3 regions of the Stenotrophomonas sp. 57 genome follow, and region 3 is predicted to be linked to each of the others. Evidence: predicted binding sites of a transcription regulator. Region 3 holds the regulator's gene; each other region holds the start of a gene.

Region 1 (3,247 bases), 740 kb from region 3:
CTTGTTCAGGCTGGTTTCCGCCTTCAGGTCCGCATTGCCGCGCATGTAGCAGCCGGCACCCAGGCTCGGCAGTGCATTCGGGCAACCGTTGCCGCGGGTGTAGTACAGATAATCCGGATTCGACTGGTACAGGTTCGGTGCCTTGAACGCACGCGCGATACCGCCCTTCACCACCCAGTCGCTGTTGATGCGGAACTGCGCGTTGAGGCTGGGGCTGGTGTTGTTGCCGAACTGGCTGTGATGGTCGAAGCGCAGGCCCGGGGTCACGATCCAGCGCTCGCCAATGTAGATGTTGTCTTCCACGAACACCGCGGTGGTCTGCGCATCGGCCTTGCCCCGCGCGCGATCCGCCGACAGGCCCGGGAAGCCGCCCCCGCTGCTGCTGGACTGGCTCATCGAGTACGGATCGGTCAGGCGGCTGTCGAGGTATTCAAAGCCCAGCGTCCAGATGTTCTCGGCACCGCCCAGCGTGGTCGGGAAGCTGACTTCACCGTCCAGCTGGTAATTGCGCAGGCGCGAGGTTGACCAGTCGGTGCCGTTGAAGCTGCCCTCCGGGCCACCTGCCAGGCCTTCATTGATGCGCGAGTTGTTCACCGCTTCCACCGCAGCCGTCACCCGCGAGGTCACGTCGCCCCAGCGGCCACGATGGGTGATCGCGCCGGTGTTGCGGTACATGCGGTTGGTCTCCGCCTCACCTTCGGCCAGCGCCGCGAGGTCGACGCCGGTGGAGGTGCCGGTGGTGCTGACCGCGCGGTCGCCGGCGTAGATGTTGCCCTGGCGGCTGGTGCCCGCCTCGAACTCGACCACCTGGTTGGCGGTCACGTCCCAGCGCAGCAGCGCGTTGACGTCGCGGTTCTTGACGCCCTCGCGGCCGGCCGGCGGCACCGCGCTCGGGTTGGTGGCGTACTGGCGGTTGAGGTCCAGCGAATCGGCGTCGGTCTTGTTGAGGTTGCCGTACAGGCGGAACGACAGGGTGTCGGTCATCGGGCCACTCAACTGCAGGCCGACGCGCTCGCTGCCGCCTTCGGCACTGTGCTCGGGCACCAGGCCGTACAGATCGACTGCACCGGTCAGGTCACCGGTCGGGCGCTTGGTGATGATGTTCACCACGCCGCCCGAGGCACCGGAGCCGTAGCGTGCTGCCGCCGGACCGCGCAGCACTTCGATGCGCTCGATCATCTCCGCCGGCACCCAGTTGGTGTCACCGCGCGTGTTGCGCTCGCCGCTGCGGCCCATGCGCACGGCGTCACGTGCGCCGATGCGTTTGCCATCGACCAGGATCAGGGTGTTTTCCGGCCCCATGCCACGCAGATCGATCTGGCGGTTGTTGCCGTACTGGCCGGAAGCGCTGTTGCCGGTCAGGTTGACGCCCGGCATGGTGCGCAGCAGCTCGGCGATGTCGTTGGCCGGCGGGCGCTTGGCGATATCCTCGGCGGTGATGGTCGAGGTACCCAGCGCCTGGCGCGCGATCTGCGAGGCGGTGACGTGCACCGTGTCGATATCGGTGGCGTCGGTCTCGGCCCGGGCGGCCAGGGCGCTGCCCGCCAGCAGGGCGGCAACGGCGAGCGCCAGCGGGCGCGGCGAAAGGACAACGGCAGGAGACATGATCTGGACCTTCTGGCAGGGCAACGGGGCCTCTGGCAAAGGGCTTGAGGCAACGACGAGGGGGAGGCGGACCGTCGCTGCAGGGCGCCTGCGGCCCGATCCGTGCGTGCATTCTCCCATCAATGCGAGTGATTCTCAAATGCGTTCACTCATTGCCGCAGCGGCGCACGTGTGCTTCGCGCACCGTGCAACCCTGCACCGCGCGTAAACTGCCCGGCTACCCCGCCATCAACCGCACGCCACCGCGGCCGATACCCGTGGTTTGCCGTACGCAGTCAGAGATCGACGTGGAAACACCCCAACTGGATGAAGCCAGCCAGCCGCTGGCCGAGGCGTGGCAGCACTGCCTGCAGCAGGCCGGCCCTGCCGCCACCGCCCAGCTGCGCGCGGCCGCCGCGGACGCACCACCGGCGCTGGCCCAGCGCTTCTATGAAGTCCTGCTGCAGGATGGCCGCGCACGCCGCTTCCTGTCCCACGAGCAGGTCAAGCAACGCCTGCAACCGGCCATGCAGCGCTGGCTGGTGCAGCTGCTGACTACCGACGCCGCCGGCATCGCCGCCACCGTCGCCTCACAGCGGGTGATCGGCGACGTGCATGCGCGGGTTGGCATCCCGGTCGATCTGGTGACCCGTGGCGCGCGCGTGCTCAAGCACGAGCTGTTCGTCCGCCTGCGCGACGATGCACCGGACAGCGCCACTGCCTTCGCCGCCATCGACTGCCTCAGTGCGATCATGGACATCGCCATGGAAGGCATGACCCTGGCCTACACGCACGCACGCGAACGCTCCAGCCGTGCCGATGCGGCGTACCGGCTGTTCTCGCTGGTGCAGAACGTCAGCACCGAACGCGAGCGCCAGCGCGCGTTGCTGCTGGACTGGGAAAACGCCCTGCTCTACGCGCTGGCCGGCCATGTGCAGGGCAGCGACAGCGCCAGCCTGGCCACCTCCGAGTTCGGCCTGTGGTTCACCCACAAGGGCATCCCCAGCTTCGGCGAAAGCAGCGAAACGCAGCAGGTGGGCCAGTTGATGGCCCGCATTGACGGGCACCTGCTGCGCGCGAGCGGCGATGCTCCGGCGCAACGACTGGCGGTGCTGCCGGCCATCCGCGAGGACCTGGCCGCGATCCGTACCTTGATGACGCTGCTGTTCGAACGCATCGGCGAACTCGACGCCGGCAGCGATGCCCTGACCAACCTGCTCAACCGGCGCTTCCTGCCCACCGTGCTGCGCCGGGAAATCGAGCTGGCCACGCGCAACCGCACGCCGTTCTCGCTGCTGCTGCTCGATCTGGACCATTTCAAGGCGATCAACGACGGCTACGGCCACGATGCCGGCGATCGCGCGTTGCAGCACGTGGCCGGCCTGCTGGGGCAGCTGACACGCGGCAGTGATTACCTGTTCCGCTATGGCGGTGAGGAGTTCGTGGTGGTGCTGGTCGCGGCCAGTGAATCCCAGGCGGGAGTGATTGCCGAAAGCCTGCGCCGGCAGATCGCGCAGTCGCCGGTGGCGCTGGCCAACGGGCAGGTATTGGCCTTGACTGCCAGCATCGGTGTGGCCGGTCACGATGGTCATCCGGATTACGAGCGGTTGATGGCGCGTGCCGATGCCGCGATGTACGAGGCCAAGCGCAGCGGCCGCAACCG
Region 2 (3,247 bases), 2.2 Mb from region 3:
GGTGGTCGATGCTGGACAGCAGCGCGGCGCGCGAGATTTCGATGGGGGTGTAGGCCACCGGATCGTGCAGGGCAGCCAGCAGCAGGGCGGTCTTGCGACCACTGCCACTGCCCAGTTCGACCACGTGGGCATGGGCGCCGACGGCGCTGGCGATCTCCGGCAGCACCTGGTCGAGCAGGGCCAGCTCGGTGCGCGTGGGGTAGTACTCGCGGGTGTGGGTGATCTGCTCGAACAGGCGCGACCCGCGCGCGTCGTAGAAATACTTGGACGGCAGCTGGCGTGTGGCGCACGAAAGGCCGGCCACGGCGTCGGCCATGATCTGCTGGCGGCCGGGAGTGAGGTCGGTCAGCGCCTGCAGCGCGTCCTGCACGGTACTCATGGAAGATCCCTCGCCAGGCGCACGCCGGAGAACTGCCAGCGCGCCGGTGGATTAAAGAAGTTGCGGTAACTGCTGCGGACGTGGCCACGCGGGGTGGCGCAGCTGCCGCCGCGCAACACCCACTGGCCACACATGAATTTGCCGTTGTACTCGCCCAGGTTGCCGCCGAAGGGCTGGAAGCCGGGGTAAGCGCCATAGGCGCTGGAGGTCCATTCCCAGACATCGCCGAACAGCTGGCGCAGGCCCGTGCCCTGCCCTGCATGCGGATGCAGCCCGTCGTCATCGGCGAAGTGCCCGCTGGGCGGCTGCGTGGCGGCGGCCGCCTCCCATTCGAATTCGGTCGGCAGCCGTGCCTCATGCCAACGCGCGCAGGCGTCGGCTTCGTAATAGCTGAGGTGGCAGACCGGCGCATGTGGATCGAGCGCGCGCCAGCCGCCGAGGGTGTACTCGTGCTGCAGGTCGTCGTGCCAGTACAGTGGGTGCTGCCAGCCTTCGGCCTCGCACAGGGCCCAGCCTTCGCTGAGCCACCAGCGCGGATCACGGTAGCCGCCGGCATCGACGAAGGCACGGTACTCGCCGTTGCTGAGCGGGCGCTCGGCGATGGCGTGTGCAGGCAGCAGCACGCGGTGCGGTGGTGATTCGTTGTCGTAGGCGAAGGGCGCGTGCTGCGGCCAACGCGCTGCACCGACGCTGACGATGCGTTCTTCCCGCGCAACCCATCCCTGTGCGCTGTGCACGCTGGTGACCGCCGCGAGGTCTTCGCGATAGGGCGGCTGCAGCGGGTTGCACCACAGGGCGTGCTTGATGTCGGTCAGCAGCAGTTCCTGGTGCTGCTGTTCGTGCTGCAGGCCCAGCTGCAGGTGCTGCAGCGCCTCTTCACCGAGATCGCCGTCGGCCAGGCGCGCCAGCAGCTGCTCATCGACGTGCCGGCGATAGTCGCGCACCTGCTGCAGCGAGGGCCGCGACAGCAGGCCACGGCGTGGGCGGGCATGGGCCGGGCCGAGGCTCTTGTAGTAACTGTTGAAGAGAAAGTCCCAGGCCGGATCCCACGGCTGGTGGCCGCGTACGCTGGCCAGCACGAAGCGCTCGAAGAACCAGGTGGTGTGGGCCAGGTGCCATTTGGCCGGGCTGGCATCGTCCATGCTCTGCAGCATCGCGTCTTCGGCGCTGAGCGGTGCCGCCAGTTGCTGGCTGCGTCCACGCACATGGGCGAAGTGGCTGGCGAGTTCACGCTGCGGGGCAGCGACGGCGAGGGTTGCGCTGTCCATGGGCACCAGCTTCGTCTGCCGCGGGTGAGCGCGATGTCATCGCATGGCGGCAGCGCATTCACATCGCGCCCATTCAAGAACCCTGCGCCAACGCCGCTAACGGCAGTGCTGCGACCGTGTAGTGACCGCGCTGGAATTACCGCTTGTCCGATCATCCGCTCCGCCAGCCTGCGCATTACCTGTTCGTGCTGCCCGCCCTGCTGGTCGCACTGGTGCTGTGGGCTACCCTGGGCGACGAGGATGTCGGCCGAGCCGGCCAGCGCGTGCTGCCTTGGTTGCTGGCCTGCTTGGGTGCGGGGCTGGCGCTGATGTACAACCAGGTGCGCACCTTGTGCATGCTGTTGCTGGTGGCGGCCGTGTTCACGGTGCTGCACCCCGACCTCGCCCACTACCTGCGGCTGGGCTACATCAGCCCGCTGACGCCGCTGCGCTTCCATGCGGTATCCGCCTGGCTGCCGCTGCTGTTTACCTTGCATGCGCTGTGGCCCGAGCGTGGCCGGCGGCGCCAGGACCTGCTGCTGCGCGGGATCGGTAGCGGCACCCTGCTGGCGATCTTCGCCCTGCTGGCCGCGCAGCAGCCGCAGGGCATGCATGACCTGCTGTCGAACCGGCACTTCGCCTGGATTCCGAGCGACTGGAATGCGCTGGCACAGCTGCCGGCCCTGCTGTTCTTGACCGCCACCACGGCCCTGGGCTGGCTGGCCTGGCAGCGCCCTCGCCCGCTGCACACGGCGATGCTGCTGGCGCTGCTGTGCCTGTGGTGGATGCTGCCGCGGGTGTTCCTGAAGCCGGTGCTGCTGCCGGCGCTGAGCAGTGCCGCGCTGCTGCTGATGCTGGGCGCGATGCTGCAGGAGTCATTCCACATGGCGTTCCGCGATGAACTGACCGGCCTGCCGGGACGGCGCGCGTTCAACGAGACCCTGCAGCGGGCGCGGGGCACCTACAGCATCGCGATGGTGGATGTGGACCACTTCAAATCGTTCAACGACACCCACGGCCACGATACCGGCGACGATGTACTGCGACTGGTGGCCTCGCGGCTCGCGCGGGTTGGCGACGGAGGCCGCGCGTTCCGCTACGGCGGCGAGGAGTTCGCGGTCGTTTTCCTCGACCGGCCGGCGGCGGCCTGCGTGGACGCGGTGGAAGCGCTGCGCCAGAGCATCGAGGACACCCGCATGCAGTTGCGCGACCGCGGTACGCGCAGCCGCGACGACGAGACCGGTCGCCAGCAGCGCGGGCGCGGCGGCAGCGGCCAGGTAGTGCAGGTGACGGTCAGCATCGGGCTGGCCGACAGCCGCGTGGACCCCCGCCCGGTGGCGGTGATCAAGGCCGCCGACCAGGCGCTGTACGTGGCCAAGGACGAGGGCCGCAACCAGGTCCGCGCGCACGGCGGCCAGCGCGTGCTGGCGGTACGCGGCGGCTGAGGCTCAGACCGCGTCGAGGTAGTACCAACGGCCGTCGATGCGCAGGAAGCGGCTGTGCTCGGTCATCTTCACCGCACTGCCGCCGCCCACCCGGTAGCGTGCGGTGAAACGCACTTCGGCGCTGTCGGCACCGGTGACCGTGTGTTCGTGCACGGTCAGGCCCAGCCAGTGCGTAC
Region 3 (3,247 bases):
CCCAGGCGGTCCAGGATTTCCTGTGCCTCGATGATGAAATCGGCAGTGATGTCGTCGGATACCGCGCTCATGGTTACAGCCCCAGATCCGACAACAGGTCGTCGGCGTCGTTCTGCGAGACCGCGTGGCGGTCCAGTCCCTTCAATGCCGGCCCGGCCAGTTCCGGGTCGGTGCGATGCTGTTCCGGCGGCAGGCCGAGTGCGCCGAAACCTTCGTGTACGCGGCGCACGATGCCGACCACGCGCCGGATGATCTGTCCGGTCAGGTCCTGGTAGCTCTGGGTCAGGGCGATTTCGGTGAGGTTGTGGCGGATGCGCTCGAGCTGCGCGTCCTGGCCGGGCTGCAGGCCTTCGGCGCGCAGCTGTTCGGTCAGGCTGCGGCATTCCTCGGCCAGGTCCAGGGTGCGGTGGGTGGCCTGTTCGGTCATCGCCACCACGTGGTCCAGGCGTGCGCAGGCGTCGTCCAGTTCACCGGCTTCGCTCGGCACGGTCGGCAGTTCACCCAGCGCTTGACCCAGCTCGCGGGCCAGCCGCGAAAGGCCGCTCATCATCGGCTGCGTGCGCAGCGCGACCAGTCCGTCGATGCGTTGCCGCCAAGCGGCTTCGTCACCGGACTCCAGCGCGTCCAGGGCTTCCTGCAGGCGCAGGGCGAGGGCGTTCCTGTCGACCGTGGTATCCATCAGGCGCTGGCCGCCAGGCGTTCGAAGATCTTGCCCAGCTTCTCTTCCAGCGTCTGCGCGGTGAACGGCTTGATGATGTAGCCGTTGACGCCGCTCTGTGCCGCTTCGATGATCTGCTCGCGCTTGGCTTCGGCGGTGACCATCAGCACAGGCAGCGTTTTCAGCTTGGCGTCGGCGCGGATCGCCTTCAGCAGCTCGATGCCGGTCATCACCGGCATGTTCCAGTCGGTGACCACGAAATCGAACGGCTGGCTCTGCAGCAACGACAGCGCGGCATGCCCGTCCTCGGCTTCGGCGGTGTTGGTGAAGCCCAGATCGCCCAGCAGGTTCTTGACGATGCGACGCATGGTCGAAAAGTCGTCGACGATCAGGATGCGCATGTTCTTGTTCAAAGCAGAGTTCCTTTGTTGTTCATTCCGGGCGGCCGGGGGCAGCCGCCTCGGGGATGTTCATTCTTCAAGGCCGGCGTCGACCGCCTCGAATATCTTCAGTCGGCCCCGCAGGCGCAGTACCGCCTGGCCGTGGATCTGGCAGACCCGCGATTCGCTCACGCCGAGCACTGCGCCGATCTCCTTCAGGTTCAGCTCCTGCTCGTAGTACAGCGAGAGCACCAGCTGTTCGCGCTCGGGCAGGTGGCCGATGGCCTTGCCCAGCTCGCGGCCGAATTCGCCGCGCTCCAGCACCTGCTGTGGGGTCGGGCCGCCCTGGGCGACGGTGTCCAGCTCGCCCTGGTCCTCGATGCGCGATTCCAGGCTCAGCACCTGGCCGCGTGCGGCGTCTTCCATCAACCGCAGGTACTCTGGCAACGGCATCTCCATCGCCGCGGCCACTTCGGTGGCGCTGGCGGCACGGCCGCTGCTCTGTTCGAGGCGGCGGATGGTGGCGGCGGCGTCACGCGCACGGCGGTGCACCGAACGCGGCACCCAGTCGCCGCGGCGGATCTCGTCGATCATCGAGCCACGGATGCGGATCGAGGCATAGGTCTCGAACGAGGCGCCCTGGTCGGCGTCATAGCTGCGCGAGGCTTCGATCAGGCCCATCATGCCGGCCTGGATCAGGTCGTCCACTTCGACGCTGGCCGGCAACCGCGCAGCCAGGTGGTGGGCGATGCGCCGCACCAGATCCGAGTGCTGGGCGATGACCTCGTTGGCTGCCGAGCGCTGGACCTCCCGGTACTGGGCTGCGCCTTTCATGCGGCCACCCCGCGCTGCTTGAGGATGCGCTCGAGGAAGAACTCGACGCCGCCACGCGGCTCGGTCGGCGCCTGCCAGCGGGCGGTGCGGCGGGCAATCTCGGTGATCGCCAGCGCGGCCGGGCTGGACGGATAAGCCTTCACCACCGGCTGCTGGCGCTGCACCGACAGGCGCAGCCAGTCATCCTGCGGCACGCAGCCCAGGTAGTTCAGCGAGACATCGGCAAGGAACTTCTCGCAGACGCGGGTCAGCTTCTCGTACAGCACGCGGCCTTCGTTGGGATCGCGCACCATGTTGGCCACCACCTGGATGCGGTCCACGCCGCGCTCGCGTGACAGCACCTTGATCAGTGCGTAGGCATCGGTGATCGAAGCCGGTTCGTCACAGACCACCACCACGGTGTCCTGCGCGGCCTGGCAGAAGGTCAGCACGCCGTCGGTGATGCCGGCGGCGGTGTCGACCACCATGATGTCCAGCTCGCGTTCCAGTTCGGAGAACACGTTGACCAGGCCGACATGCTCGGCCGGGGCCAGCTCGGCCATGTGCCGGCGGCCGGACGCGGCCGGGACCACCAGCACGCCATTCGGGCCTTCGACGATGACGTCGTCCAGCGAGCAGCGGCCGGCGACCAGGTCGGCCAGCGTAAAGGTGGGGTTCAGTCCCAGGATCACGTCGATGTTGGCCAGGCCAAGGTCGGCGTCCAGCAGCAGCGTGCGCTTGCCCATGCCGGCCAGTGCCACGGCCAGGTTGGCCGAGACATTGGTCTTGCCCACGCCGCCCTTGCCGCCGGTCACGGCAATGGTGCGCACAGGGCCGAGCGGCTCGCTGCGGGTGGCCGACAGCGGGAAGGTCTTGGTCAGCTTGGCGTACTCACGCGACGGCATGGTTCAACTCCGGGTTGCAGGGCATATCGGCCGCTCGGCGCAAATCTTCAAGGCGAAGTACAAGATTGGCTGCACTGGCCCGGTGCAGGTCGTCCGGAACGTCCTGGCCATCGGTCACCCAGGTGATCGGCAGGGCATGGTCCACGGCCACCGACAGGGCGTTGCCGAAGCGGCCGGTCTCGTCCAGCTTGCTCAGTACCAGGCCCTGCAGGTTGGCGGCGCCGAAGCGGCGGACCACCTCGTCCATGTCGCCGAAGCTGGTGTTGGCCGGCAGCACCAGCAGGGTGCGGACCTGGCGGGCGGCGCGCAGCCACTGCAGCTGGGCGGCCAGTGCGCGGTCGCGCGGGCCCAGCCCGGCGGTGTCGATCAGCACCAGCTTGTAGTCCTTCAGGCGTTCCAGCAGCTGGTCCAGGTCGGTGCCGCTGTTGGCCTCGTGCACGGCGATGCCGAGCTGGCGGCCGTAGCCGTACAGCTGCTCGCGGGCGCCGATG

The links. Region 3 encodes FliA, which starts transcription of late flagellar genes. Its sites were predicted from a motif close to TAAAGTTTNNCNNNCNNNGGCCGATAA; they were not measured.
Region 1: QP512_RS06275 (GGDEF domain-containing protein) is a predicted target of FliA. The motif match lies at 1,834-1,860, and genes of this name have one in related genera.
Region 2: QP512_RS20115 (GGDEF domain-containing protein) is a predicted target of FliA. The motif match lies at 1,721-1,747, and genes of this name have one in related genera.

The regions. Positions count from the first base shown of each region.
Region 1 is NZ_CP127407.1:1,362,988-1,366,234, reverse strand. Features, by position in the region: gene QP512_RS06280 (TonB-dependent siderophore receptor) at 1-1,605, opposite strand, end outside; gene QP512_RS06275 (GGDEF domain-containing protein) at 1,893-3,247, shown strand, end outside.
Region 2 is NZ_CP127407.1:4,385,418-4,388,664, forward strand. Features, by position in the region: gene egtD (L-histidine N(alpha)-methyltransferase) at 1-379, opposite strand, end outside; gene egtB (ergothioneine biosynthesis protein EgtB) at 376-1,647, opposite strand; gene QP512_RS20115 (GGDEF domain-containing protein) at 1,791-3,071, shown strand; gene QP512_RS20120 (YchJ family protein) at 3,075-3,247, opposite strand, start outside.
Region 3 is NZ_CP127407.1:2,101,839-2,105,085, forward strand. Features, by position in the region: gene QP512_RS09635 (chemotaxis protein CheA) at 1-71, opposite strand, end outside; gene QP512_RS09640 (protein phosphatase CheZ) at 74-679, opposite strand; gene cheY (chemotaxis response regulator CheY) at 679-1,071, opposite strand; gene QP512_RS09650 (RNA polymerase sigma factor FliA) at 1,129-1,872, opposite strand; gene QP512_RS09655 (P-loop NTPase) at 1,869-2,756, opposite strand; gene flhF (flagellar biosynthesis protein FlhF) at 2,743-3,247, opposite strand, start outside.